DNA from 2 places in the Arthrobacter sp. NPDC058130 genome. Region 2 is predicted to be linked to the other one. Evidence: riboswitches for the same ligand, from Rfam matches in the RefSeq annotation. Region 2 holds a riboswitch; the other holds the start of a gene.
The links. A riboswitch is a leader RNA that binds a small molecule or an ion and turns the genes downstream of it on or off. The one in region 2 is predicted to bind glycine.
Positions count from the first base shown of each region.

Region 1 (14,751 bases), on a different contig from region 2:
CCGCGATGCCTGCCCGCATCATGCCGCCGGAGTACTGGGCGATGTCTTCCAGCAGCGGGAGGGCGGACCGGTAGGGTCCGGCCTGCTGCTTCCGGTCCCCGCCAATGACAAACACCTCGCGGATGCCAGCAGCATCGCAGTCGCGGAGGATTCCGGTCAGCTCGGCCCGGTCATGCAGGCTCCGGGCGGCGAGGTGCGGGATGACGGTGTAGCCCAGCACACCAAGCTGCACGGCGGTGCGCATGGTCCGCTCGATGCCGTGATGGGGCAGGCATGTCACCGTGAGCGTGGTGGTCAACGGCACCAGGTCCGTGACCCGCTCGACGATTCCCTCGGAAGGGATGATTTCTATTCTGATGGGGAACATCATTGGTCCTCTCAATGCATCAGGTGTTTGGGCATCAGGTGTTGGGGCATCAGGTGTTGGGTTGTCAGGCCGTAGCCGCGAGCAGGGAGCTTGCTTCCTGGCGGGTGCTGCCGGAGTCCTGGATGCCGTCGGCGATGTGGGCGAGTTCGGCGGGGATTTCCCGGCCCTTCTTGCGCATCGCGGTGGCCCAGAGCCGGCCGGCGCGGTAGGAGGAGCGCACCAGCGGCCCGGACATGACGCCGAGGAAGCCGATCTCGTCCGCCTCGTTTTGCAGGTCCACGAATTCCTGCGGCTTGACCCAGCGGTCCACCGGCAGGTGCCGTTCGGAGGGGCGGAGGTACTGGGTGATGGTGATCAGGTCGCAGCCGGCCTCGTGCAGGTCCCGGAGGGCCTCGGAGATTTCCTCGCGGGTCTCGCCCATGCCCAGGATCAGGTTGGACTTGGTGACCATGCCGAGCTTGCGGCCCTGGCTGATGACGTCCAGGGAGCGGTCGTAGCGGAACGCCGGGCGGATCCGCTTGAAGATCCGGGGCACGGTCTCGACGTTGTGGGCGAAGACCTCGGGCCGGGAGTCGCAGATCGCCGCGATGTGTTCGGGCTTGCCGGAGAAGTCCGGGATGAGCAGTTCGACGCCGGTGCCCGGGTTCAGTTCGTGGATCTTGCGGACCGTCTCGGCGTAGAGCCAGACGCCCTCATCGGCGAGGTCGTCGCGGGCCACGCCGGTCACGGTGGCGTAGCGCAGGGCCATGGCCTGGACCGAGCGGGCCACCTTGGTGGGCTCGAACATGTCCACCGGGGAGGGCTTGCCGGTGTCGATCTGGCAGAAGTCGCAGCGCCGGGTGCATTCGGAGCCGCCGATCAGGAAGGTCGCTTCCTTGTCTTCCCAGCATTCGAAGATGTTCGGGCAGCCGGCCTCCTCACACACCGTGTGGAGGCCTTCCTTCTTCACGAGGTTCTTGAGCTGGACGAACTCGGGGCCCATCTGGACCTTGGCCTTGATCCATTCCGGCTTACGTTCCACCGGTGTGGCCGCGTTTCGCTGCTCAATGCGCAGCATCTTCCGGCCTTCTGGTGCCAGTGTCATAGTTCTCTTTCCTTCAGCATTCGACGACGTTGACGGCGAGGCCGCCCATGGCCGTTTCCTTGTATTTGGAGCTCATGTCCTTGCCGGTCTCCCGCATGGTCACGATGACCTCGTCCAGGGAGACCCGGTGGGTGCCGTCGCCCCAGAGGGCCATCTTGGCGGCGTTGATGGCCTTCGCCGCGGCGATCGCGTTGCGTTCGATGCAGGGCACCTGGACCAGCCCGCCGATGGGATCGCAGGTCAGGCCCAGGTTGTGTTCCATCGCGATCTCCGCGGCGTTCTCCACCTGCGCCGGCGTCCCGCCCATGACTTCGGCCAGCCCGGCGGCCGCCATCGACGACGCCGAGCCCACCTCGCCCTGGCAGCCGACCTCGGCGCCGGAAATCGAGGCCTGCTCCTTGTAGAGCACCCCGATGGCACCGGCGGTGAGCAGGAACTTCACCACCACGTCGTCGCGGTCGGCCTGGGTGGCGTTCTCCATGCCGGGGGCGAAATGCAGAGCATAGTAGAGCACGGCCGGGATGATCCCAGCGGCGCCGTTCGTCGGGGCGGTGACCACGCGCCCGCCGGAGGCGTTCTCCTCGTTCACGGCGAGGGCGATCAGGTTCACCCATTCCTGCCAGTACTTCGGGTCCCGGAAGTCGGGGTCATGGTCCCGGCTCTCCTTCAGCAACCGCTCGTGCCAGTCGGGGGCCCGGCGGCGGACCTTCAGCCCGCCCGGCAGCAGGCCCTCGCGCCTGAGGCTGGTTTCCACGCAGCCCTCCATTACGGAATGGATATGGAGCAGGCCCGCCCGGATCTCCTCTTCGGTGCGGTTGTCTTCCTCATTGATCCGCATGACGTCACTGATGCCCAAGGACGTGTTCTGGCAGTGCTTGAGCAGCTCCGCCGCGGTCCGGAACGGCAGCGGAAGTTCCTTCTTGGATTCATCGAGTTCCTGCTGGGCGGCGTCTTCCTCGCCTTCGCGGACGATGAAGCCGCCGCCGACGGAGAAGAACGTGGCGCTGTGCACGGTTTCGCCAGCGGCGTCGGAGACCGTGAATGTCATGCCGTTGGTGTGCCGGGGCAGGATGGTCAGCGGGCGCAGGACCATGTCCTTCACCCCGTAGGGCAGGGGCACGGCCCCGGCCAGCTGCAGGGTGCCGGTCTCGGCGATCGTGGCCAGCCGGCCCTCCACTTCCTCGGGCAGGATCAGCTCGGGGTGGAATCCCTCCAGCCCAAGCAGGATGGCGGTCATGGTGCCGTGGCCGTGGCCCGTCGCGGCCAGGGAGCCGTAGAGATCCACCCGCAGCGACGCCGTGTCCGCCAGCTTGCCAAGGGATTTGAGTTCTTCGGCGAAGACGGCTGCGGCACGCATGGGGCCAACAGTATGAGAGCTCGAAGGCCCGATCCCAATAGAAAAGAGATCAAAAACACCAACAGCCATGGCCGGGTTCCTAACTGGGTATATGTGGTAACAGAGCGGTGGGTGAGCTGCCCCCGAGGGGCCGGCGGAGCCGGGCTTTTCGAAAGCGTGCGTCAGTAAGCGGGGGCCCACACCGACAGGGTTCCCTGGCCGAGCTTGCGAGGCTAGGGGGACGGTGGGGAGAAGGAGCAGCACGCGTGAAAAGTCCGGTCCGCCGGTCCCGGAGCCAGTCCGCGAACGGTCTGGCTCCGGGAATGGTCAGGCGAGGTCGGCCACGCCTGGGTAGAGCGGGTGGGCTTTGGCGAGGGCCTCCACGCGGGCGCGCAGGCCCGAGAGGTCCGCGCCGGCGTCGGCGGTGAGTGCCTCGGCGATGATGTCCGCGACCTCGGCGAAGGCCGCCTCACCGAACCCGCGGGTGGCCAGCGCCGGGGTGCCGATCCGCAGCCCCGAGGTGACCATCGGCGGACGCGGATCAAACGGCACGGCGTTGCGGTTGACCGTGATGTCGATCGCGGCGAGCCGGTCCTCGGCCTCCTGGCCGTTGAGCTCGCAGTCGCGCAAGTCCACCAGGACCAGGTGCACGTCGGTGCCGCCGGAGACCACGCTGATGCCCTTCGCGGTCACGTCCGGGCGGACCAGCCGGTCCGCGAGGATCCGGGCACCGGCCAGCACCCGCTCCTGCCGCTCCCTGAACTCTTCGGACGCGGCGATCCTGAACGCCACCGCCTTGCCCGCGATCACGTGCTCCAGCGGGCCGCCCTGCTGGCCCGGGAACACCGCGGAGTTGATCTTCTTCGCGACCTCGGCGTCGTTGGTCAGGATGATCCCGCCGCGCGGACCGGCCAGGGTCTTGTGCGTCGTGGAGGTGGTGACGTGCGCGTGCGGCACCGGGGACGGGTGCAGCCCGGCCGCGACCAGCCCGGCGAAGTGCGCCATGTCCACCATCAGGTACGCGCCCACCGAATCGGCGATCCGGCGGAACTCGGCGAAGTCCAGCTGCCGGGCATACGCGGACCAGCCGGCCACGATCAGCGCCGGCCTGTGTTCCAGGGCCAGGGCCTCGACCTCGGCCATGTCCACCGTGTGGGTGTCCTGACGGACCTGGTACGGGACGACGTTGTAGAGCCGGCCGGAGAAGTTGATCCGCATCCCGTGCGTCAGGTGCCCGCCGTGCGCCAGGTTCAGGCCCATGATCGTGTCCCCCGGCCGGATCAGGGCGTGCATCACCGAGGCGTTCGCCTGCGCGCCGGAGTGCGGCTGCACGTTCGCGTATTCGGCGCCGAACAGGGCCTTGACCCGGTCGATCGCGAGCTGCTCGATGACGTCCACGTGCTCGCAGCCGCCGTAGTAGCGCTTGCCCGGGTAGCCCTCGGCGTACTTGTTGGTCAGCACGGAACCCTGCGCCTGCATGACGGCCCTGGCGGTGTGGTTCTCCGAGGCGATCATCTCCAGCCCGTCCCGCTGCCGGCCCAGCTCGGCGTCGATCTTCGCCGCGATCTCCGGATCCAGCGCGGACAGGTCCGCGTCCAGGGACGCGGAGACCACCTGCGCGAAGCCGGTTTCGGTCACCGCGGCGCTCACAGTTCGCCGCCGTTCGCTGCCGCGTACTCCTCAGCAGACAGCAGCGGACCTTCCGCGGTCACCGCCACCTTGAACAGCCAGCCGGCACCATACGGGTCACTGTTGATCAGCGCCGGATCCGACACAACATCATCATTGACCGCCACAACCTCGCCGGTCACCGGGGCATACAGATCCGAAACCGACTTCGTCGACTCCACCTCACCGCACGTCTCCCCCGCCGTCACCGACGAACCAACCTCCGGCAGATCCACATACACAATGTCACCCAGGGCATCAGCCGCCACAGCGGAAATACCAATCCCCACTGGGCCTGACCCATCAACAGCAACCCACTCGTGCTCGGCGGAGTACTTCAGTTCAGCAACTACTTTGCTCATTTCAATTCCTTTAATCTCGTCTGAATAAAAATCTGCGGTCGGTTTGAATGCCAGGTGACGGCAGGCGGCTCATCCCCAGCACCTTTGGCCTTCGAAGGCGCTTCCTAAGATGCCTGGAACGGGAGGCGGGCCGACCTTGAGGGCCGGTTGGCCGCGGTTTTCGAAGGCGCCCCTTTCGTGGAGGCTCCGTCGGGGTCCGGCATCCGGAAGCTTGCGTCTAAGGGAGCGTCACGTCCGCCCAGCGGGCGTATACGCGACCGAGCACGCGGAGGATGTCGGTCCCGACGGGGGCCGGGCTACTTTTGGCGCTTGTAGAACGGCAGTGCCACCACTTCGAACGGCTCTGCCTTGCCGCGCAAATCGATGTCCAGGGCGGTGCCCGGTGCGGCGTGTTCGACGTCGACATAGGCCATGGCAATGGGGTAGCCCAGGGTGGGGCTCGGCTGCCCTGAGGTCACTTCGCCAACAACGTTGCCCTCCTTGAGGACCGCGTAGTGGCTGCGGCCGGCGCGGCGGCCCAGTCCCTTGAGGCCGACCAGCTTGCGGCCCCTGGTGGACCCGACGCCGGCTGCCTTCAGATCGCCCAGTGCGGGTTTGCCGACGAAGTCCGATTCCTTGGCGAGCGAGACAACGGGCCCCAGGCCTGCGGCATAGGGATTGCCTTCGCGGGAGAGCTCATTGCCGTAGAGCGGCATGCCGGCCTCCAGCCGCAGCGAGTCGCGGCAGGCCAGGCCGGCCGGGACGAGCCCGTGGGCGCTTCCGGTTTCCAGCAGCTTCTCCCACAGGCCCGGAGCGTCGTCGTTCGGCACGTAGATTTCGAACCCGTCTTCGCCGGTGTAGCCGGTGCGGGCAAGCAGCAGCTCCTGCCCGTTGATCTGGACTTCAACAGCCGCGTAGTACTTCAGCTCAGCCACCAGCGAATGCTGCTCAGCCGGAACCAGCGTCAGCAGAATGGCCTCTGCATTCGGTCCCTGGACTGCGATCAGGGAGGTCTCGGCGGAGGCGTCCTCGACGGTGACGTCGAACCCGCCTTCTTTTCCGGCACCAGCCCTCTCGGCCAAGGCCGCGGCGACCACCACGGCGTTGCCGGCGTTCGGGACCACGAGGTACTTCTCCTCGCCTCGACGGTACGAGATGAGGTCATCGATGATGCCGCCGTCCTCGTCGCAGATCAGCGAGTACTTGGCCTTGCCGACGGTGACCGCGGACAGCTTCCCGGCCAGGGCGTAGTCCAAGAAGGCTGCGGCATCCGGGCCGCTGACCCAGACTTCGCCCATGTGGGAGAGATCGAACAAACCCGCCGCGTTGCGGACCGCGTGGTGCTCGGCGAGTTCGGAGCTGTATTTGAGCGGCATCTGCCAGCCACCGAAGTCAGTGAAGGAGGCGCCGGCTATTTTGTGCTGCTCATAGAGAGCGGTGTAGTTCTCAGTCATCGGGATACTCCTTAGTTCTCGAATTCGGAAAGCGGCGGGCAGGAGCAGACCAGGTTCCGGTCGCCTGCGGCGCCGTCGATGCGGCCGACGGGCGGGAAGTATTTGTCCTGCCTGAGTGCGTGCACGGGGAACACGGCCTGCTCACGCGGGTACGCCCGCTCCCAGCCGGAAGATACGACGGCGGCCGCCGTGTGCGGTGCGTTGCGCAGCGGGGAGTTCTCCACCGTGAAATCGCCGTTGGCGACCTGGTCGATCTCCTGCCGGATGGTGATCATCGCCTCGATGAAACGGTCAATCTCCGCAAGGTCCTCGGACTCGGTAGGCTCCACCATCAGGGTGCCAGCCACCGGGAACGACAGCGTGGGCGCGTGGAAGCCAAAGTCGATGAGACGCTTGGCCACGTCCTCGGCGGTCACGCCCGTTTTGGCGGTGAGTTCGCGCAGGTCCAGGATGCACTCGTGGGCCACCAGCCCGCTCTCCCCGGTGTAGAGCACCGGGTAGTGCTCATCCAACCGCGCCGCGACGTAGTTCGCCGCGAGCAGAGCAGACTTGGTGGCCTCGGTCAGGCCCACACCGCCCATCAGCTTCACGTACGCCCAGGAAATCGGCAGGACACCGGCCGAGCCGTAGCGGGAGGCGGAGATCGCAACTCCAGTTCCCGGTTCGATGGCGCAGGCCTCGTGCGCGGCCTTGTTGGCGTCGCCCGGCATGAACGGGGCCAGATGCGCCTTGGCCGCGACCGGGCCCACGCCGGGTCCGCCGCCGCCGTGCGGGATGCAGAACGTCTTGTGCAGGTTCAGGTGGGACACGTCGCCGCCGAACTTCCCCGGCTGGGCGAGGCCCACGAGGGCGTTGAGGTTGGCGCCGTCAACATAGACCTGTCCGCCGGCCGCATGCACCGAATCGCAGACCTCGCGGACGTCGGCGTCGTACACACCGTGGGTCGAGGGGTAGGTGATCATGATCGCCGACAGGACGTCCTTGTTGGCCTCGATCTTGGCGGTCAGGTCCGCGTGGTCGATCGTGCCGTCCGAAGCGGTGGCCACGACCACGACCTTCATGCCGGCCAGGACGGCGGAGGCGGCGTTGGTGCCGTGCGCGGAGGCCGGGATCAGGCAGACGTTGCGCTGGGCATCGCCGCGGGAGAGGTGGTAGCCGCGGATGGCCAGCAGGCCGGCCAGTTCGCCCTGCGAGCCGGCATTCGGCTGGATCGAGACCTGGTCGTAGCCGGTGATCTCAGTCAGGTCCGATTCCAGGCCCTCGATCAGTTCCCGCCAGCCCTCGGTCTGGGAGTCCGGGGCGAAGGGGTGGATGGAGGCGAACTCCGGCCAGGAGATGGCCTCCATCTCGGCCGTGGCGTTCAGCTTCATGGTGCAGGAGCCCAGCGGGATCATGGTGCGGTCCAGGGCGAGGTCGCGGTCCGAGAGGCGGCGGATGTAACGCAGCAGCTGGGTCTCGGAACGGTGTGTGTTGAAGACCGGGTGCTGGAGGTAGTCGGAGGTGCGGACCACGGATTCGGGCAGGTCGAAGCCCTTGGCCTCCACCACCGGACCGGCGCCAAAGGCGACAACCACCGCGGAGAGGACCTCCGCCGTCGTGGTCTCATCGACTGACACGCCAACTGTGTCCGCATCGATGAAACGCAGGTTGATACCGCGGGCCTCGGCAGCGTTGATGACCTTCCGGGCCTTACCCGGAACGCGGACCGTGACAGTGTCGAAGAAGGATTCGCTCACCAGTTCCCGGCCGACGATCTTGAGCGTGGCGGCGAGGGCCCGGGCGTTGTTGTGGACGGTCTCGGCGATCGCCTTCAGGCCCTCGGGACCGTGGTACACGGCGTACATCGAGGAGACGATGGCCAGCAGGGCCTGGGCGGTGCAGATGTTGGACGTGGCCTTTTCGCGGCGGATGTGCTGCTCGCGGGTCTGCAGTGCCAGCCGGTAGGCGGGGACGCCGGCGTTGTCCTTGGAGACGCCAACAATTCGGCCAGGAAGCGTGCGTTCCATGCCCTCGCGCACCGCCATGTAGGCCGCGTGCGGGCCGCCGAAGAACAGCGGCACGCCGAAGCGCTGCGTGGAGCCGACGGCGATGTCCGCGCCCTGCTCGCCCGGAGGGGTGATCAGGGTCAGGGCCAGAAGGTCCGCTGCCACGGTGACCAGGGCGCCGCGTTCCTTGGCTTGTGCGATCACGGCGGACTGGTCCCACACCCGGCCGGATACGCCCGGCTGCTGGAGGACGACGCCGTTGATGTCTCCGTCGGGCAGGCCCTTGGAGAGGTCGGCGACCTCAACCTCGAAGCCTAGCGCCTCGGCGCGGCCCCGCACGATCGCGATGGTCTGCGGGAGGCAGTCAGCATCAATGACTGTTTTGCCGTCGCGGGCACCGGCGTTCTGACCTGCGGACTTATTGGCCCTGCGCATCAGGAGCACGGCCTCGGCGACGGCGGTGGCCTCGTCCAGGAGGGAGGCGTTGGCGACCGGCAGCGCCGTGAGGTCCTGGACCATGGTCTGGAAATTCAGCAGCGCCTCGAGCCGGCCCTGCGAGATCTCCGGCTGGTACGGCGTGTAGGCCGTGTACCAGGCCGGGGCTTCGAGGATGTTGCGGCGGATCACCGGCGGCGTGACAGTGTCGTAGTAGCCTTGGCCGATCATCTGCACGGCCGTCTTGTTCTTGGAAGCCAGCTTGCGCAGCTCGGCCAGCACCTCAACTTCGCTGAGGGCGCTGTCCAGGCTGAGCGGCTTTTCCTGGCGAATGGAAGCGGGGACTGCATTGTCAACGAGGCCGTCTACACTGTCGTAGCCGACGGCCTTGAGCATGGTGTCGATGTCTGTCTGGCGGCGCGCACCGATATGACGGTCTGCGAACGTGGACGGGGACGATTGAATCGTCATGAGGAACTCCATAATTCAGGTGGCACAAAGCGCCACGATGATTCGGGTTCCTCCCCGCTCTGTATTGGACCTGAGAGTTTCCGCGTTGCCTGCTGTTTAGCAGGCGCCACTTGCACCGTCGGTGAGCCCGGTTTCCCGGACTGCTTTCCAGAGTTGCCTTGCCGCGGCGGTACGTGGGCCTGAGAGATTCCTGGGGAGGATTTGCTCCTACGGCGCCTGCTGAACGTACCGGCAGGACTCTCCCGCCGCAGATCATAAGCCGTGCCACTGGTGGGTGACACGGCTCACACATTACTTGGTGCGCGGGCCGGTTGCAAGATGCGGGTCCGTCTGAGGCGTTGGTTGACGATAGCAACCGAGCTCCTCGCGGTCCACGTCCGGGAGCCCGGGCGAACAACGGTGCGGAGCTTTTGCAGTTGCTGGCGATGGTCGAATCAACGGCAAGCGGACGACGGCGGGAAGTCCCGCCGTCGTCCGCTTGCCGCTTGCTGCCCTTACAGTCTTTGATACTCCGGAGCCGCCCACCGGGCATCTGCGGAATCGGCCTTGCGTGCCGGGTGGCCGGCGTACGTCCAGACACATGGCCGGCCGGCCTCGCTCGGGAGGAGCTGGCCTTCGTACAGCGAGATGCTCGCTCCCGCCGGGCTCTGCCAGACTCCGGTCAGTTCGCAGTGGGTGCCGGTGGCTTGCCGCCGTGGCGCCGAGAGGTTAATGATCCTGCGCGCCCGTTTCTCGGCAACGGGAAGTCTCTTCTTCATGATGACGCTCCTGTCCGTTCCCGGTAGGTACTTTCGGGAACATCAGTGATGAACATGTGTCCGGGGGCGTGGCTGATGGCGAAGGCCGGCCTAGATGCCGTCACTGCGCTCTGCGGTGTCACACCGCACGCCCAGAAAACCGGCACTTCCCCCGGCCGGATCTCCACCGCATCGCCAAAATCGGGGCGGTTGATGTCGGCAATGCCGAGGTCCCCGGGCGCCCCGACGTGAACCGGGCTGCCGTGGACCTTGGGTACTTCCGACGTCACCCTGATGGCCGTTTCGACCAGTTCGGGCGGCATCGGGCGCATGGAAACCACCATCGGTCCGTGGATTCGTCCCGCAGGCGTGCACTCGATTCTCGTGCGGTACATGGGGACGTTGCGTCCGGTTTCGGTGTGCCGGAGCGGGACGCCCTCGCTGGCGAGTGCGGCTTCGAAGGTGAAACTGCAGCCGATGAGGACGCCCACCATGTCATCACGCCAGACCGATGCGACGTCCGTAACTTCGTCGGCAAGTTCGCCGTCCACCCAGACCCGGTAGGCGGGGATGTCACTGCGGATGTCAGACCCTGCGGCGAGGGCGCTCTCGTACTGCCCCGCGGGGATGACGTCGATGAGGGGGCAGGCTTTGGGGTTGAGCCGGCAGAATTCGATGAATTCGTCGGCGTAGTCGGCCGTCACAGCTATCAGGTTTGCCTGGGTGTAGCCGTCGCTCCATCCGGAGGCGGGAGTGACCAGGCCGTTGCGAAACTTCAGGCGTGCATCGGCGGGTGCCAGGCGTGCGTTGGCCTGGTTCATCGGGACTCCGCCAGCTCAGTTGAAGACTGGAGGTACTCCTGGTCCTCGGCAACGTCGGAGTCCCGTCCCAGGGCCAGGCCTACCAAGGTCAGGAGGCAGGCAACGCTGAGGTAGATGGCCACCGGGACCCAGCTGTTGAAGGTGCCCAGCAGGAGGGTGAACATGAACGGTGCGATGGCGCCACCGATGATTCCGGCGAAGGTGTAGGCCAGCGAGCTGCCGGTGGAGCGGAGCCGCGGCGAGAACTGTTCAACAACGAAGGCCGCCTGGGGTCCGTACATGAACGAGTGGCAGAGCAGGCCCAGCACGGTTCCCACGATCAGCATGACCGGGGACCGTCCTTCGAGGACGATGAAGAACAGGTATCCCCAGACGGCGGCGGCCACTGCGGCGATGGCATAGACCAGCCGGCGGTTGATGCGGTCAGAGATGGCCCCGGCAAGCGGCATGGTGAAAATCTGGAGTGCCGAGCCGATGAGGACGGCCACCAGCACTTGGCCGCGGTCGAAGCCAAGTTTCTGAATGCCGTACGTGAGCATGAAGACTGTGCACATCGCGTAGATGACGTCCGGGCCGATGCGGCTGAGCATGGCCGCGACGAGGGGCCGGCGCTGGGTTGCCAGGACTTCGCGGATCGGGGACTTGGGTTTGTCTCCCCTGGCTTCCATGGCCTTGAAGATCGGGGTGTCCTCAAGCTTGAGCCGGATCCAGAGCCCGAAGGCCACCAGCAGTGCCGAGATCAGGAAGGCGATTCGCCAGCCGAAGTTCAAGAAATCCTCTTCGGACAGGGCCATAGTCAGGACGGCAAGCACGCCGTTGGCCATCAGGTTGCCGGCGGGCGGGCCGATCTGCGCGGCGGATGCCCAGAAGCCGCGGCGGCTCGGGTCACCGAATTCACTGGAGAGCAGGACTGCCCCGCCCCACTCGCCGCCGACGCCGACACCCTGCGCGAAACGGAGGAAGACCAGGATTGCGGGGGCGATGACACCGATGTTGCCGTAGGTGGGAAGAAGGCCGATGAGGAACGTGGCGGCACCGATCAGCACGAGCGTGATGACCAGGATTTTCTTGCGGCCGACCTCGTCCCCGAGCCGGCCGAAGATGATGCCGCCGACGGGCCGGGAAATGTAGCCCACCGCGTAGGTGGAGAAGGCCAACAGGGTGCCCGTGACGGGGTCTGAAGCCGGGAAGAAGATCAGCGGGAAAACGATCGCAGCCGCCGCGGAGTAGACGGCGAAGTCATAGAACTCCAGCGCGGTTCCGGTCAGGCTCGCCGCGAAGGCCTTGTACATGCCCTTGCGCCCCACAACGGGTTTCGGGTCAGCGGGGGCCATTACTGATGGAGCGGCCATTTGTACCTCCATGAAGAGTGTGGATGTCATCCGAGTGCGGGCGGATGGTGTTGGTGCGCCCTGCCTGTCCCGGCTTGCGGCGTTGCAGGTGGGGACATTGGGGTGTGTGTGCGGCTACCGTGATGCTGCGGAAGTCGTAACTGCGATCAGTTGTTGGATTGTTGAACAATCCGGATTGTTGAACAATTTACGCGACGCAGATCACACCGTCAAGGGGTTGAGGGTGTGCAGTCGTTTTCGCAATTGCCGGATTTAACCGGATTTAGGGCGCGGAAGCGCTACTTCGAAGCTCCGGGCGGCATGAAAGACGACGGCGGGACATCCCGCCGTCGTCGTTTTAATTCTTGTGGCTTTGCGCCTGTCTACCCCGGTGGAGGAAGGGCGCCATATGTATGTGGCATTGAATGAGGATTGGTCGGCCGGTCCTCGTCGGATGAGGAGGGCTCCCTGGTGTCGTAGCTGCGCGCGGTCCGCAGGTTCCGGGATCGCTTGTACAGGCCCACTGCGACCAGGCCGAGGCCAGCGGCGAGAAGCGCGAGTCCTAGGACGAACGCTGCCGCCGCGCCCTGTCCGGCGCTGCCCGAGAACACCTCAAACAGAGGCATCGGCAGCGTGAACACCGTGGCCGCCAGGAATATCAAGCCCGCTGCAATTTGCCATGTCCCCTTGGACTGCATGGTTCCCCCTCCATGTTTGCGTGTCAGCCTTGCCACCCAGTAAACCCGACACGTACCTATTTGAACAGGGCAGACCCAGGGCACCGACAGGGGAAGACGCGGCGGGGCCAAGGCGTGAGGCCCGGCCTATCATGGCATCACGGGACGAAATGTAGGCGGGGCCGCTGAACATGACCAATGAACGCAAGCGCGACGACGCGCCGACGGGAAACGTGGCGCTCGTGACCGGCGCGAGCCGAGGGGTGGGCCGGGGCATCGCACTTGTCCTTCTGGCCGCGGGGTTCCAGGTTTACGGAACCGGCCGCTCGATCGACCAGGCCGACCTGCCGCGGGAGATCGTGCGCCTGCGCTGCGACCACCTCAACAACGACGAGACGGCCCGCGTCTTTGATGCCATCCGGTCCGGGAGCGGCCGCCTCGACCTGCTCGTCAATTGCGCCTGGGGCGGCTACGAGAAGATGGTCGAAGGCGGCGCGTTCTCCTGGCCTGCTCCATTCTGGGAGCAGCCGCCGCACCGCTGGACCGGCATGATGGACGCCGGAGTCCGCGCCGCATTTGTCTGTTCGGCGCACGCGGCGCGCATGATGACGCCGCGGCGCCGCGGCCTGATCATCAACATCAGCTTCTGGGCGGCCCAGCGCCACCTCGGCAACACGATCTACGGCATCGCCAAAGCGGCGACGGACAAGATGACCTCCGACATGGCCGTCGAGCTCAAACCGTTCGACATTCCGGTCATCGCGCTCTACCCCGGGCTTGTGCGAACCGAGGCGGTCCTGGCCGCGGCCAAAAGCGGTGCGTTCGACCTCTCGACCAGCGAAAGCCCCGAGTTCATCGGCCGGGTGATCAATGCGCTGTTCCATGATCAGGACCTGATGGCGCGGACCGGCCAGGTACTCATCGCCGCGGCCGTTGCGAAGGAGTTCGGCGTCCTGGACATCGACGGAAAATCGCCGCCGGCGCTGACACTCGCGGACCTGTAGGATGCTGACCTCTACGGTGAGTCGGACGACGGCGGGATTCCCGCCGTCGTCGCCCTGCCGGACCGCACGCCTGTTGCGAGGTGCTACTGCTGGCGGGTCAATTGCCGGACCGGGGCGCCGGCCAGCCATGCTTTGACGTCCTCGAGAGCTCCGCCGTAGAACTGCGCGTAGCTCTCGTAGGTGACGTACCCCAGATGGGGCGTCAGGACAGTGTTCGGGGCGGACAGAAGCGGATGGCCTGCCGGCAAGGGTTCCTGATCGTAAACATCGACGGCGGCGCCCCGGATCCAGCCTTCTTCGAGGGCGCGGATCAGGGCAGGCTGGTTCACCAGGGGTCCCCTGGCCGTGTTGATCAGCATTCCGCCGGGGCCCAGCAGCCGCAGTTCGGCTTCACCAACCGTCCCCTCGGAGCGCTGGGACAGGCGAAGGTGAAGTGTCACGATGTCGGATTCCCGGAAGAGTTGGTCCTTGCTGACCTTCCGGACCCCTGCCGCCTCTGCAGTCGCCGCATCCAGGTTCTGGCTCCATGCCAGCACGTTCATGCCGAAAGCATGCGCGTACGCCGCCACCTTGTGGCCGATCTTGCCCAGCCCGACTATCCCCAGGGTCTTGCGCGCGAGTTCAAAGCCAACAGTGTTCTGCCAGCGGCCGGCCCGGAGCGCGTTCTCTTCAGCGGTCAGGTTCCGGGCCAGCGCCAGGAGCAGCGCCCACGTCAGTTCAGGGGCGGCCGACGGCGACCCGCCCGTTCCGCAGACGGTCACACCGCACTCTTCCGCCGCGGCGAGATCGATGGCGGCGTTTGCGGCGCCGGTGGTGATCAGCAATTTCAGCCGAGGCAGGTTCGCCAGCACAGCTCGCGGGAACGGAGTCCTCTCCCGCATGGCCACAATGATGTCGAAGTCCAGCAGGGCCTGGATTACGGCGGACTCCGAGGCGAATGGCGTGCTGAAGACGGTGACGCTGACGCCGTCCGCACCCACGGAAGTCCAGTCCGCATAGTCGGCAGAGACCTGCTGATAGTCATCCAGAATGGCCGGCCG
Region 1 is NZ_JBHVTV010000006.1:149,853-164,603, forward strand. Features, by position in the region: gene ACFVTM_RS12755 (methylenetetrahydrofolate reductase) at 1-370, opposite strand, end outside; gene lipA (lipoyl synthase) at 432-1,451, opposite strand; gene ACFVTM_RS12765 (L-serine ammonia-lyase) at 1,465-2,877, opposite strand; gene glyA (serine hydroxymethyltransferase) at 3,115-4,437, opposite strand; gene gcvH (glycine cleavage system protein GcvH) at 4,434-4,817, opposite strand; gene gcvT (glycine cleavage system aminomethyltransferase GcvT) at 5,114-6,250, opposite strand; gene gcvP (aminomethyl-transferring glycine dehydrogenase) at 6,262-9,153, opposite strand; glycine riboswitch at 9,299-9,396, opposite strand; gene ACFVTM_RS12790 (hypothetical protein) at 9,636-9,899, opposite strand; gene ACFVTM_RS12795 (putative hydro-lyase) at 9,896-10,699, opposite strand; gene ACFVTM_RS12800 (MFS transporter) at 10,696-12,051, opposite strand; gene ACFVTM_RS12805 (SDR family NAD(P)-dependent oxidoreductase) at 12,899-13,711, shown strand; gene ACFVTM_RS12810 (D-2-hydroxyacid dehydrogenase family protein) at 13,795-14,751, opposite strand, start outside.
Region 1: it holds a riboswitch for glycine, as region 2 does, so the genes downstream of both, gcvP (aminomethyl-transferring glycine dehydrogenase) here and gcvP (aminomethyl-transferring glycine dehydrogenase) in region 2, are expected to answer to the same signal.

Region 2 (14,751 bases):
CCATGACTTCGGCCAGCCCGGCGGCCGCCATCGACGACGCCGAGCCCACCTCGCCCTGGCAGCCGACCTCGGCGCCGGAAATCGAGGCCTGCTCCTTGTAGAGCACCCCGATGGCACCGGCGGTGAGCAGGAACTTCACCACCACGTCGTCGCGGTCGGCCTGGGTGGCGTTCTCCATGCCCGGGGCGAAATGCAGCGCGTAGTAGAGCACGGCCGGGATGATCCCGGCGGCGCCGTTCGTCGGGGCGGTGACTACGCGCCCGCCGGAGGCGTTCTCCTCATTCACGGCCAGCGCGATCAGGTTCACCCACTCCTGCCAGTACTTCGGGTCCCGGTCCTTGTCCTCTTTCGTGAGGCGCTCGTGCCAGTCGGGGGCCCGGCGGCGGACTTTGAGCCCGCCGGGCAGCAGCCCCACGCGTTTGAGGCTGACGTCGACGCAGCCTTCCATCACCGAGTAGATGTGCAGCAGGCCCTCGCGGATCTCGGCCTCGGTGCGGGAGGCGCGCTCGTTGACCAGCATGATCTCGCCGATCGAGAGGCCCTTGGACTGGCAGCGGCCCAGCAGTTCGGCGGCCGTGCGGAACGGCAGGGGAAGTTCCTTCTTGGATTCATCGAGTTCCTTCAGGGCGGCGTCTTCCTCGCCTTCGCGGACGATGAAGCCGCCGCCGACGGAGAAGAACGTGGCGCTGTGCACGGTTTCGCCCGCGGCGTCGGAGACCGTGAATGTCATGCCGTTCGTGTGCCGGGGCAGGATGGTCAGCGGGCGCAGGACCATGTCCTTGACCCCGTAGGGCAGGGGTACGGCGCCGGCCAGCTGCAGGGTGCCGGTCTCGGCGATCGTGGCGAGCCGGTCCTCCACTTCCTCGGGCAGGATCAGCTCGGGGTGGAAGCCCTCGAGCCCAAGCAGGATGGCGGTCATGGTGCCGTGGCCGTGGCCCGTCGCGGCCAGGGAGCCGTAGAGGTCCACCCGCAGCGAGGCCACGCGGTGCAGGTCTCCGGAGGCCTTGAGTTCTTCGGCGAAGACGGCGGCGGCCCGCATGGGGCCCACGGTGTGCGAGCTGGATGGCCCTATTCCGATGGAAAAGAGGTCGAAGACTCCAACAGCCATTGTCGGTTCCTAACTAGGTCTTGCTGTGGCCCGGCAGAGGGTCTTGCCGGAAAGCGGTGCGTCCGCCGGTAGGCGGCAGTCCCGCCGGATGCACGACGCCGGGCGGCGGCTTGTGGCCGCGGCCCGCCCGGCGTCGGGCTCTGTACTGCTACTACTTCTGTCTTACGTCGCTTAGGCGAGGTTATCAACCGAGGGGTAGAGCGGGTGGGCTTTGGCGAGGGCCTCCACGCGGGCGCGCAGGCCCGAGAGGTCCGCGCCGGCGTCGGCGGTGAGGGCCTCGGCGATGATGTCCGCGACCTCGGCGAAGGCCGCCTCACCGAACCCGCGGGTGGCCAGCGCCGGGGTGCCGATCCGCAGCCCCGAGGTGACCATCGGCGGACGCGGATCAAACGGCACGGCGTTGCGGTTGACCGTGATGTCGATCGCCGCGAGCCGGTCCTCGGCCTCCTGGCCGTTGAGCTCGCAGTCGCGCAAGTCCACCAGGACCAGGTGCACGTCGGTGCCGCCGGAGACCACGCTGATGCCCTTCGCGGTCACGTCGGGGCGGACCAGCCGGTCCGCGAGGATCCGGGCACCGGCCAGCACCCGCTCCTGCCGCTCCCTGAACTCTTCGGACGCGGCGATCCTGAACGCCACCGCCTTGCCCGCGATCACGTGCTCCAGCGGGCCGCCCTGCTGGCCCGGGAACACCGCGGAGTTGATCTTCTTCGCGACCTCGGCGTCGTTGGTCAGGATGATCCCGCCGCGCGGACCGGCCAGGGTCTTGTGCGTCGTGGAGGTGGTGACGTGCGCGTGCGGCACCGGGGACGGGTGCAGCCCGGCCGCGACCAGCCCGGCGAAGTGCGCCATGTCCACCATCAGGTACGCGCCCACCGAATCCGCGATCCGGCGGAACTCGGCGAAGTCCAGCTGCCGGGCATACGCGGACCAGCCGGCCACGATCAGCGCCGGCCTGTGTTCCAGGGCCAGGGCCTCGACCTCGGCCATGTCCACCGTGTGGGTGTCCTGACGGACCTGGTACGGGATGACGTTGTAGAGCCGGCCGGAGAAGTTGATCCGCATCCCGTGCGTCAGGTGCCCGCCGTGCGCCAGGTTCAGGCCCATGATGGTGTCCCCCGGCCGGATCAGGGCGTGCATCACGGAGGCGTTCGCCTGCGCGCCGGAGTGCGGCTGCACGTTCGCGTATTCGGCGCCGAACAGGGCCTTGACCCGGTCGATCGCGAGCTGCTCGATGACGTCGACGTGTTCGCAGCCGCCGTAGTAGCGCTTGCCCGGGTAGCCCTCGGCGTACTTGTTGGTCAGCACGGAACCCTGCGCCTGCATGACGGCCCTGGCGGTGTGGTTCTCCGAGGCGATCATCTCCAGGCCGTCCCGCTGCCGGCCCAGCTCGGCGTCGATCTTCGCCGCGATCTCCGGATCCAGCGCGGACAGGTCCGCGTCCAGGGACGCGGACACCACCTGCACGAAGCCGGTTTCGGTCACCGCGGCGCTCACAGTTCGCCACCGTTCTTGGCCGCGTACTCCTCAGCAGACAGCAGCGGACCTTCCGCGGTCACCGCCACCTTGAACAGCCAGCCGGCACCATACGGGTCACTGTTGATCAGCGCCGGATCCGACACAACATCATCATTGACCGCCACCACCTCGCCGGTCACCGGGGCATACAGATCCGAAACCGACTTCGTCGACTCCACCTCACCGCACGTCTCCCCCGCCGTCACCGACGAACCAACCTCCGGCAGATCCACATACACAATGTCACCCAGGGCATCCGTGGCCACGGCGGAGATGCCGATGGATACTGTGTTCGACCCGGCGTCGCCGGAATCCCGGGCAACCCACTCGTGCTCGTCGGAGTACTGCAGTTCAGGGGCAACTTTTGCCATGTGTTTTTCCTTTACGTTTGAAAAGTCGTGGGTCTCAACAATTGTGGCTGGGTTTCGTACTGACCGTGGCCGGGTTACGCGGCCGGAAACCGAATTCCTCCGCGTGCTCGGTCGCGAATGCGCCCGCTGGGCGGACGCGACGCTCCCTTAGACGCACGCTTCCGGAATCCGCTCCCCTGCCGCTTTCGGCTAGTTCAGTTCCGCGCGCCAACAGTTTCGGACGGGCCACCAGTTCTCCGGAAAGAAACAGTGGCCGTTCGTATTCTTCTAGAGCCTGGCTAGTTCTTGGCCTTGAAGGTGTCATCAAGCTCAACCCCCAATGATCGAGCTTGGCGTGGCACCCGTTGGGACAAGCGTGCCCAACCTTCGGCAGGCGGTTTCATCCCCAGCACCTTTGGCGTTCGAAAGCGCTGGTTCCCGTTGTTCCCGGTGTGGCGATTGGTCTCAAAAGGTGAGCTGCCCTCGAGGGGCCGGCCGGGCTGGGTTTTCGAAAGCGTGCGTCTAAGCGAGTGACCGCCGTCGGGGTTCCCTGGCCGAGCTTGCGAGGCTAGGGGGACGGCGGGTCAAACGAGCGAGCACGCGTGAAAACCCAGACGGCCAGCACCGGAGCCGGGTACCGCTAAGGCACCCAGCCCGGAAGCGGCGGGGGGCTACTTGACGCGCTTGTAGAAAGGCAGTGCGACAACTTCGAAGGGCTCCGTCTTCCCCCGCAGATCGATGTCCAGGGCGGTGCCGGGTTCGGTGAACTCGACGTCGACGTAGGCCATGGCGACCGGGTAGCCGAGGCTGGGGCTGGGCTGGCCGGACGTGACTTCGCCGACGACGTTGCCGTCCTTGAGGACCGGGTAGTGACCGCGGCCGGCCCGGCGTCCCAGGCCCTTGAGCCCGACGAGCTTGCGGCCCGTGGTGGAGCCTGCACCGGCTTCCTTCTTGGCGGCCAGTGCGGCCTTGCCGATGAAGTCGCCTTCCTTGGACAGCGCGACAACCGGCCCCAGGCCGGCGGCGAACGGGTCGCCCTCAAGGGAGAGCTCGTTGCCGTAGAGCGGCATACCGGCCTCGAGGCGGAGCGAGTCGCGGGACGCAAGCCCGGCGGGCGTCAGTTCGCCCTCTTCGGCGATGGCGATGAGGGCCTGCCAGAGGGCGGCGGCGTCGTCGTTCGCGACGAAGATCTCGAAGCCGTCCTCACCGGTGTAGCCGGTGCGGGCCAGCAGGAGGTCCTGGCTTGTCCCGCCGAACATGAACGGCACTTCCACGGCGGCGTAGTACTTCAGGTCGGTGACGAGCTCGTGCTGCGCGGCAGGCACCAGGCGCAGCAGGATCTCCTGGGCCTTGGGGCCCTGGACCGCGATCAGCGAGGTCTCGGCGGACGCGTCCTGCACGGTGACGTCAAACCCACCTTCCTTTCCGGAACCGGCTCGCTCGGCGAGGGCCGCGGCGACCACCTTGGCGTTGCCCGCGTTCGGGACGACGAGGAACTTCTCGTCACCGCGGCGGTAGGTGATGAGGTCATCGATGATGCCGCCGTCCTCGTTGCAGATCAGCGAGTACTTGGCCTTGCCGATGGCCATCGCGGAGATTTTGCCGACGAGGGCGTAGTCCAGGAAGGCTGCGGCGTCCGGGCCGGTGACCCAGACTTCGCCCATGTGGGAGAGGTCGAACAGGCCCGCGGACTTGCGGACGGCGTGGTGCTCGGCGAGTTCGGAGCTGTACTTCAGGGGCATCTGCCAGCCGCCGAAGTCCGTGAAGGAGGCACCGAGCTTCTTGTGCTCTTCGTATAGGGCCGTGTAGTTCTCAGTCATCGTTGGCTGTCCCTAGCTGTCAGAGGTGGAGTTGGCGGAGTCTTCGGAGTGGACTGCTGTGTCTTCTTCGAAGGATTCGAGAGGCGGGCACGAGCAGATCAGGTTGCGGTCGCCCGCGGCGCCGTCGATCCGGCCGACCGGCGGGAAGTACTTGTCCTGCTTGAGCGTGTGGACCGGGAAGACGGCCTGCTCGCGCGGGTACTCGCGGGTCCAGTCGGTAGATACGACGGCGGCGGCGGTGTGCGGTGCGTTGCGCAGCGGGCTGTGCTCCACCGTGAAGTCGCCGTTGGCGACCTGGTCAATTTCGGCGCGGATGGCGACCATGGCGGTGATGAAGCGGTCGATCTCGCCGAGGTCCTCGGACTCGGTGGGCTCCACCATCAGGGTGCCGGCCACCGGGAACGCGAGCGTGGGGGCGTGGAAGCCGTAGTCGATCAGGCGCTTGGCCACGTCCTCGGCGGTCACGCCGGTCTTGGCCGTGAGTTCGCGCAAGTCCAGGATGCACTCGTGGGCCACGAGTCCGCCCTCGCCGGTGTAGAGCACCGGGAAGGAGTCGTTCAGGCGGGCCGCGATGTAGTTCGCCGCGAGCAGGGCCGACTTGGTGGCCTCGGTCAGGCCCTGGCCGCCCATCAGCTTCACGTAAGCCCAGGAGATCGGCAGGACCCCGGCGGAACCGTAGCGGGAGGCGGAGATCGGGGTGCCGTCGGCGCCGTTGGCCGGGTCAGCGGCGTTGCCCGGCATGAAGGGTGCCAGGTGGGCCTTGGCCGCGACCGGGCCCACGCCGGGTCCGCCGCCGCCGTGCGGGATGCAGAAGGTCTTGTGCAGGTTCAGGTGCGAGACGTCGCCGCCGAACATGCCGGGCTGGGCCAGCCCGACGAGGGCGTTGAGGTTGGCGCCGTCGATGTACACCTGGCCGCCGGCGGCGTGGATCGCGTCGCAGACCTCGCGGACGTCGGCGTCGTACACCCCGTGGGTGGAGGGGTAGGTGATCATGATGCAGGACAGCGCGTCTTTGTGCAGCTCAATCTTGGCGGTGAGGTCCGCGTGGTCGATCGTGCCGTCGGAAGCGGTGGCCACGACAACAACCTTCATGCCGGCCAGGACGGCCGAGGCGGCGTTGGTGCCGTGCGCGGAGGCCGGGATCAGGCAGATGTTGCGCTGGGCGTCCCCGCGGGAGAGGTGGTAGCCGCGGATGGCCAGCAGGCCGGCGAGTTCGCCCTGGGAGCCGGCGTTCGGCTGGATCGAGACCTGGTCGTAGCCGGTGATCTCGGTCAGCTGGGCTTCGAGGTCCTCGATCAGTTCGCGCCAGCCGGCGGTCTGGGATTCGGGGGCGAAGGGGTGGATGGAGGCGAACTCCGGCCAGGAGATGGCCTCCATCTCGGCGGTGGCGTTCAGCTTCATGGTGCAGGAGCCCAGCGGGATCATGGTGCGGTCCAGGGCGAGGTCGCGGTCCGAGAGGCGGCGGATGTAGCGCAGCAGCTGGGTCTCGGAACGGTGTGTGTTGAAGACCGGGTGCTGGAGGTAGTCAGAGGTGCGCTCGACGGCGGGATCCAGGGCCAAGGAGGAGTCTGCTGCATCCACCACGCTGGCTCCGAACGCGCCCACGACGTCGGCGACGATGGCCGCCGTCGTCGCTTCATCGGCGGAGATGCCGACGGTGTCGGCGTCAATGGCACGCAGGTTGACGCCCTTGGCGTCGGCGGCCGCGATGATTTCCGCGGCGCGGCCCGGCACGGAGACGGTGATGGTGTCGAAGAAGGAGGCGTGCAGCACGTCCAGGCCGGCGGCCTTCAGGGAGGCGGCGATGGTCCTGGCGTGGCCGTGGACGGTCTGGGCGATCGCCTTCAGTCCGTCGGGGCCGTGGTAGACGGCGTAGAAGGACGCCACGATGGCCAGCAGGGCCTGGGCGGTGCAGATGTTGGAGGTGGCCTTTTCGCGGCGGATGTGCTGCTCGCGGGTCTGCAGGGCCAGCCGGTAGGCGGGGACACCGGCGGAGTCCTTGGAGACGCCGACGAGGCGGCCGGGCATGGAGCGCTCAAGCCCCTTCTGGACCGCCATGTAGGCCGCGTGCGGGCCGCCGAAGAACAGCGGCACGCCGAAGCGCTGGGCGGAGCCGACGGCGATGTCGGCGCCCTGTTCGCCCGGAGACGTGATGAGGGTCAGGGAGAGGAGGTCGGCAGCGACGGTGACGAGGGCGCCGCGTTCCTTGGCATCGGCGATCACGGCGGTGTGGTCGAAGACGCGGCCGGAGACGCCGGGCTGCTGGAGGACGACGCCGTTGATGTCGCCGTCGGGCAGGCCCTTGGAGAGGTCGGCGACCTCGACTTCGAAGCCGAGGGCCTCGGCGCGGCCCTTGACGATCGCGATGGTCTGCGGCAGGCAGTCGGCGTCGAGAACGGTCTTGCCGTCGTGGGCGGCCTTGTTTTTGTTGGCCCTGCGCATCATCAGCACGGCCTCGGCGACGGCGGTGGCTTCGTCCAGCAGCGAGGCGTTGGCGATCGGCAGGCCGACGAGGTCCTGGACCATGGTCTGGAAGTTCAGCAGCGCCTCGAGCCGGCCCTGCGAGATCTCCGGCTGGTACGGCGTGTAGGCCGTGTACCAGGCCGGTGCTTCGAGAATGTTGCGGCGGATCACCGGCGGAGTCAGGGTGTCGTAGTAGCCTTGGCCGATCATCTGCACGGCCGTTTTGTTCTTCGAGGCCAGCTTGCGCAGTTCGGCGAGGACTTCCACTTCGCTGAGGGCCGCGGCGAGCGCCAGATCGGAGTCCTGGCGGATGTCCTTCGGAACGGCGGTGTCCACCAGTGCGTCGACGGTGTCGTGGCCGACAGCCTTCAACATGGCGTCGACGTCGGCCTGGCGGCGGGCGCCGATGTGCCGGTCAACGAAGGACGTGGACGCTGGTGTAACAGTCACAAGGAACTCCATAACTCTGGCGGCGCAGGGTACGCCACATTGATTCGGGTTCCTCCCCGCTCTGTCTTGGACCTGAGAGTTTCCGCGCAGCCCCCATAAGAGGGGCTCCGCTTGCACCGTCGGTGAGCACAGCGTGTTAGGACGCGCCTGCTACTTTCCAGAGATGCCTTGCCGCGGCGGTACATGGGCCTGAGAGATTCCTGGGGAGGATTTGCTCCTACGGCGCCTGCTTGTACCTACTTGCAGGACTCTCCCGCCGCAGATCAAAGGCGTATTCAGTTGGGGGTGACAACAGTCACCTCTCATTCTCCTATGCCGGGCGTGCGTCCGCAAACTCCCTCCCGGCGCCGGTCCAGGTTAAGGGGCCGGCCCCACGGGTTCGCCGGAAGCGTCCGAGGGCGCCGTACCGTTACGGCGAAGTCGCAGGCTTCCGGCGTATTCGGAGGCCCTGGCTCAGCCCGGACCCCGCTCGATATAGCGCGGCTCAGGCGTCAGCGGCGCAGCTTCTCGACGGCGGCCAGGAGGCTCTCGACGTCGGCCTCGACTTCCGGGGGCGACGCGCCCGGCCCCCGGCCCAGCATGGCGTTGAAGTACAACCCGTCCCCCATATACAGGACGGCCTTTGCCATGGCGGGCCCGACGTCGGCCGCCAGCAGTTCCAGCCAGTTCGCCTGGGCGGCGGCGAAGCGTCCGAGGGTCTCCTCGTGCGCCACCTCGGCGAGCCTCGTAGCCGCGACGAACACCCGGTCCATGGGGGTGTCCGCCCATACCGAGGACTTGATGAAGTACACCGCCGCCCCTTCGGGGGCCTCCGCCATGGCGGCAACATCCGCAGCCAGATGCCGGTCCAGCCGTTCGAGCAGGACCGCGACCATCGCCTCCTTGGTCGGGAAATGGTAGAGGAGGCCACCCTTGGAGACTCCGGCCCGGCGTGCGACGGCGTCCAGCGTCGCGGCGCGTTCACCGACTTCGATGAGCAGGGATTCGAAGGCGTCGAGAACGGCCTCGCGGGCGACGGGTTTCCTGGGCATGCCTCCCATCATGCCTGTCCGGCCCGGCATTTCTTAACTGTACCGTCCAGACGGTATAGTTACGTTTCATGAGCATTCCATCGATCACCGCCGCCACCAGCACCCAGGCGGCCACCGGCCCGCGGGCACCGTGGCGCGACTGGGTAGCTCTGGCCCTGCTGATGTTCCCCGTCCTGCTTGTGGCCGTGGACAATACCGCCCTGACCTTCGCCCTGCCGGCCATCGCCCGCAGCCTGGACGCCTCCGGCGTGGAACTGCTGTGGATCATCGACGCCTATCCCCTGGTCCTGGCCGGACTCCTGGTGGCGATGGGCAGCCTGGGCGACAGGATCGGCCGGCGCCGGCTCCTCTTCGTGGGAAGCACAGGGTTTGCCGCGGTTTCGGCCGCGACGGCGTTCGCGCCGAGCGCCGAGTGGCTGATCGCCGGACGCGCCGGGCTTGGCCTCTTCGGCGCCATGCTCATGCCGTCTACGCTCTCCCTGATCCGCAACATCTTCCCGCAGCCCAACCGGCGCAGGCTGGCCGTTGCGATCTGGGCAGCCGGGTTCTCCGGCGGCGCCGCCCTCGGCCCGATTGCCGGCGGCTGGCTGGTGGAACACTTCTGGTGGGGCGCCGTCCTGCTGGTCGCCGTGCCGATCATCCTGCCGCTGCTGCTGCTCGGTCCGGCGCTCATCCCGGAATCCCGCGACCCGAAGCCGGGCCGCGTGGATGTGCCCAGCATCGTCCTGTCCCTGCTGGTCATGGTGCCCGTTGTCTACGGGATCAAGACCCTCGCCACCCACGGTCCCGCACCGGAGGCCTTCGCGAGCATCGGTGCCGGCCTGCTCATGGGCTATGTATTCATCCGGCGGCAGCGCACCCTTGCCCGGGTGCACAGCACGGACCACAGCACAGCCCACCGGACGGCGCCCATGCTCGATGTCAGCCTCTTCGGCAACCGGGTCTTCAGCACCGCCATCACTGCCAACGTCCTGGCGCTGTTCTCGTTCAACGGCTTCATTCTCTTCCTGGCCCAGCACCTGCAGCTGCTGGAGGGCCAGTCCCCCTCGGCCTCCGGGGTCGCCATGATCCCGGCCCTCATCGCCACAGTCGTCGCAGGGCTCCTGGTGGTCCCGTTGGTTCGGAAGGTGCGGCCCGGCTTTGTGGTGGCCGGCGGCCTGATGCTGAGCGCGGCCGGCTATTTCCTGGTGGCCTTCGGCGACCACAGCCACGGCCCGTCGCTGCTGCTGGCCGCGCTGCTGGTCCTCTGCCTGGGGGTCGGTGCCGCGGAGACGATCTCCAATGACCTGATCCTCGGCGCGGCGCCTGCGGACAAGTCGGGGGCCGCCGCCGCCATCTCCGAGACCGGGTATGAAGTGGGGTCCCTGCTGGGCACGGCGATCCTCGGCTCGATCCTGACAGCCTCTTACCAGGGCAACCTCCGGCTCCCCGCGGGCGTGTCCGAGCTCGCGCCGGCCGCGGCCACGAACCAGGCCGGCGAGACCCTCGCCGGTGCGGTGGAGCTCGCCGGGATGCTTCCCGCGCCGCTGGCGGAGGCGGTGACGGCGGCCGCGCGCACGGCCTTTGACTCGGGCGTGCACGTCACGGCTTCCATCGCGCTGGTCCTGATGTCCGGGGCATGCGTGCTCGCGGCCGTTCTCCTGCGAAAGGTGCCGAAGGCAAGCTAGCAGGCTCAGAGACCGTCAAGGTACTTCTGCCGGGCGTCCAGCAACTCGCCAGCGCCATAAACAACAGCGTCCGACGCCGGGAATACCCGGCGTCGGACGCTGAGGTTGCAAGGGCGGCCCGGTGGGCGCCGGACCTACTTGCTGTCCGGAGTGGTCACGCTGGCCGTGGCCTTCATGGTCTCGGCATTCACCATCCAGGCGTACTGCTCGAGCTTGGCGATGAATTCGTGCAGCAGGTCGGCGGTGGTGGGGTCTTCATCGTCCACTTCGTCATGGACTTTGCGCATGGTGCCCACGGCTGCCTCCAGCGCAGCGACAATGCGTTCGATGGCGTCCTTGGTGGTGATCAGGCCCGCCGGGAACTGGGCCAATGCGGTGGACTTGGCAACTGTGGAGCTTCGGCCGTCCGGGAGGGCGTGGAGGGCGCGCATGCGCTCGGCGAGGTCATCCGCGAATCCCCGGGCGGCGTCGACGATCTCGTCCAGCTGGAGGTGAAGGTCCCGGAAGTTGGTCCCGACGATGTTCCAGTGCGCCTGCTTGCCCTGAACGTGGAGTTCGATCAGGTCCACCAGGACTGCCTGCAGGTTGGTCGTCAGTGTAGGTGTTGCTTTCATGCGTCCTCCTCGATAGAACCGGTGCCGTGTGGGCCGCGTGCGCCATTGGCTGGCGGTCCGGCCGATGGTTTCGACGCTACCGCAGGCGCAGTCCGGCCGCGACGGTTCGGGGAGGAATTTCTCGATCAGCTTACTAAGTTGGCTTACTAACCGTTTCGGGGCGGCTTAGACCGCTTCGTTGAGGACCGGACCGCGGGGGAACACGGCCCGGGTAATGCCGCCGGAGGTGGCCTCGGAGAGCTGGGTGAGGTAGTCGTTGCGGCGCCGCGGCGTGATCCTGGACTGGGGTTCGAACGGCTGCGCGGGATCGTCGGCGTAGTGCGCAGTCAGACCGTCGCGCATGAGCCGGATGGCCTCCGAACGCTGCTGGGACACCGCGGCGTGCGTGGACCCGAGTTCAGCGGCCAGGTCTTTGACCGTCCGGTCGCCGAAGTAGATCTCCTCCACGACGTAGCGCATCCGTTCCGGCAGGGATTTCACGGCGGCCCGCAGGTACTGGAGCCGTTCGTCCGCGAGCACGGAGTGTTCCGGCGTGAGGGTTTCGGCGGCCAGGGTATCCACCACCGCTTCATCGAGGGGTGTCAGCGTGCGTGAGGCATCCGCGAGCGCGGCCTCCACAACGCTCTGCTGGACCCCAAGGGCGGAGGCGATCTCGTCGACGGTGGGCGTGCGGCCAAGAGCGGACGCCAGCGTTTCCTGGACGGACATGGTTTCCTTGATCCGCCGGCGGGCGGAGCGGGTGGCCCAGTCGCTGGCCCGCATCTCGTCCGCGAACGCGCCAAGGATGCGCCGGCGCGCGAACGCGCCAAACGGCACCCCGAGGTCGGGATCGAACGAATCGGCCGACGTGATCAGGGCAATGGCACCGGCCGAGGCCAAGTCATCGCGAGAAAGGTGTGACGCCTTCGAGCACAAATCTGAGACGAGATACCCCACCAGCGGAAGGTGCTGCGTGACCATCTCGTTGCGTTCCACGCGATTCAATACTGTGTCCCCCCATGAGACCGGATCCGAAGGGTCACAGACCCTTAAAACGCCGAGAACCGCGCCCAAAACCGACCGGTGCTCCCCCCATAGGAGTCAGCGTTCGCAAGCAGGGCGCAGCACCCATGGAGGAAACCTATCACCTGATTTGGGATCTGCGTGTACCCTCAGGGAAAAGCTTGGCAAAAAGTGCGGTACCCGCCCCGAACCTGCGATTCAGGGGGCGGAAAGAGAATGGGGCCCATGAGCGCAAGTGATCTCTCCGCGGCACTGTGGCAGGAGCGCCGGCAGCTGGAACTGCTCCTTTTCAGGCTGGAAACCCAGCGGTTGCACGTTGGGGCCGGGAACGTGGAATGGCTGAGCCTGATGGCGTCCGAGATCGAAGCCGTGCTGGACCGGTTGGGCTTTGAAGCCCTGGCCCGGAGTGTCGAATCTGCTGCCGTGGCGGCCCTGTGGGGCGTGCCGGCACAGGCGACGCTGGTCGAACTGATCGCTGCTGCCCCCGCAGGCCCCTGGCCCGGGATCCTGCGCGAGCACCTGGACGCCCTGAACGCACTCCTTGCCCGGCTGGGCGAGGCCGCCCGCGTGAACGAAGAGGCGCTGCTAACACTCCCCCTGCCGGGACGCCACGGTCCGGCAGGCACCGCCGGCCTGTTGGATCAGCTGGCCACCAGCGGGAACCTGGAGCGGGCCCTGGCCGTGGTACGGCGTGCACCCCAGCCTGCCCTGGCCCAGTATCTGGGCGGGGAACGGGACTGATCCGGCAGCGGTCCTTAGCCTTCGGCGGGAGCGGCGGGCGGCAGGAGCCCGCGCAGCGCGTCCTCGGCCTCCGGGCCGGCTTCCGCCGCAGCGAGGTTTGCGGCCGCGATGGCTTCGATGACTTCCCGGCGCTGGATGGGCACACCCCGGGGCGCCTCAATGCCTATCCGAACACCGTCGCCGCGGCCTTCCAGGACCGTGATGACGATGCCGTCGCCGATCATGATCTGTTCGCCCGGCTTGCGTGTAAGTACCAGCATCTTCTCAATCTACCCTTCACCGCGGGACGCGTCGGACGGTTCCCGCCTGTTCTGCCATGTCGGATCCGGACCGGCCAGGCGGGCGTCGATCCAGCCCACGGGCAGTCCCAGGCCATTGACGCTTTCAGGCGACCCGGTCTCCGAGGCGCCGACCACCGCCACTGCGGCAACGTTGATCTGGGCCGAGAGCACGCCGACCCAGCGCGCCGTGTCCTCGTGCTTCCGTCCGGCATCGACCACCACCCAGACCTGGTCGGCGGAGAGCGCGGCCACGGACTGCACCCGGGCCAGGGCGTTCCGGGCCTTGCCGAGCCCGAACGCCACCAGGACGGTGCGCTCCGTCAGCACCGCGTGGGCGCGGGCGGCCGTGGCGCTTTGCCGCCCGTCAACGTGCAGGTGGCCATAGGCGGAGAGGTCGCCGGCGGTCCGCACATCGGCACCGCCTGCCGCCATGGACATGGCCAGGGCGGCATCCATCGCGTCCTCCCCGAGACCGACCAACACGACAAGATCGCCGACGCCGTTCAGCGGTGCGGGGGCGACCTCGGCATCCGCAGGCGCCCGGCCCGGCGCGGCGGCGGGAGCTGGGGCTGGGGTTGGGGCTGGGGCCAGAGTTGAGGAAGCGGGGGCCGGGCGCGGCGCGGTAGCGGGGGTTGGGGCCGGAGCCGGGGAGGCACTGTCAGGCCGCCCGGGGTGGCTGTCGATAGGAGCTCCCGCGGTGGGAACTCCGGTGGGAACTCCGACGGCGGGGGCCGGGCCGGCGGCATCTGGTTCCGCCGGGGTCCTGAGCCCGGCGCCGAGCTGTTCCAGAAGCTCGGCAAAGTCCCGCGACTCGGTGGACACCCCGGCGGTGGCGGGCCGGTGCATACTCAGCTCGGCGGCGTCCGCCTCTTCCAGCAGAGCGGCGATGGCGGCGCCCTGAAGGTGATGGGACGGACCGACGGCGGCCCGGGCCGCCGCAGGCGCGGCCGGCGGTCCGGTCTGCGCTGCAGGCGCCCCCGGTGCTGCGGCGGCAGCGTCGGCGTCGTACTTTCCGGCGTTGCTCTCCCCGGCCGGGCTGCCGCCGGGGCTGCCAACGGGGCTACCGGCGGGGCCGGCCGATTCGGTCTCTGCCAGTATGTCGGCGTCGGGCACGACCTCGCCGGTGACCACCTCGTGCTTGGACATGATCTCGATCATGGCCTCGTAGCGGTCCTGGGCGAAGAGGCCGGCGATGCCCGGACTGATGACGCGTTCGGCGGACACGATCCGGGCCGCGGGTCCGTACTGCTGTTCTGCCTTGCGGCGGATCTCCTCGAGGGAGGTTCCCTTAAGCCGATAGCGGTTCGGCATGGCGCACCACTCCTACTGTTTCGATCCGGACGTTGGCAGAGGTCACCTCGCGGTAGGACAGCACGGGCACCGATCCGGGCTGCGTGCCCACGAGCCGGTGGATGGCGGGCCGGAGCGCCGGTGCGCACACGAGCACGGCCTGGCGGTTGGCGGCGGCCGCGGCGTCGACGGCGGAGCCCACCGAGCGCAGCACGGCGTCGAGCCTTTCCTGTCCCATGACGATCTGGCTTCCTCCTTCCGCGGGCCGCATGTCCTCGAGCATGTGTTGTTCCAGGACGGGGTCGATCATGATGACGTTGAGCACGGGGCCGTCCATGAACTTGGCCGTGAGGGCGGGGCCGAGGGCCTGCCGGGCGGCTTCCACGAGCGATTCCGGATCCGTGGAAATCTTGGCGCGG
Region 2 is NZ_JBHVTV010000015.1:48,178-62,928, forward strand. Features, by position in the region: gene ACFVTM_RS20145 (L-serine ammonia-lyase) at 1-1,108, opposite strand, end outside; gene glyA (serine hydroxymethyltransferase) at 1,280-2,602, opposite strand; gene gcvH (glycine cleavage system protein GcvH) at 2,599-2,994, opposite strand; gene gcvT (glycine cleavage system aminomethyltransferase GcvT) at 3,645-4,793, opposite strand; gene gcvP (aminomethyl-transferring glycine dehydrogenase) at 4,806-7,718, opposite strand; glycine riboswitch at 7,874-7,972, opposite strand; gene ACFVTM_RS20170 (TetR/AcrR family transcriptional regulator) at 8,198-8,737, opposite strand; gene ACFVTM_RS20175 (MFS transporter) at 8,806-10,404, shown strand; gene ACFVTM_RS20180 (Dps family protein) at 10,539-11,018, opposite strand; gene ACFVTM_RS20185 (sigma-70 family RNA polymerase sigma factor) at 11,184-12,002, opposite strand; gene flgN (flagellar export chaperone FlgN) at 12,246-12,761, shown strand; gene ACFVTM_RS20195 (carbon storage regulator) at 12,776-13,021, opposite strand; gene ACFVTM_RS20200 (hypothetical protein) at 13,031-14,353, opposite strand; gene ACFVTM_RS20205 (flagellar biosynthesis protein FlhA) at 14,331-14,751, opposite strand, start outside.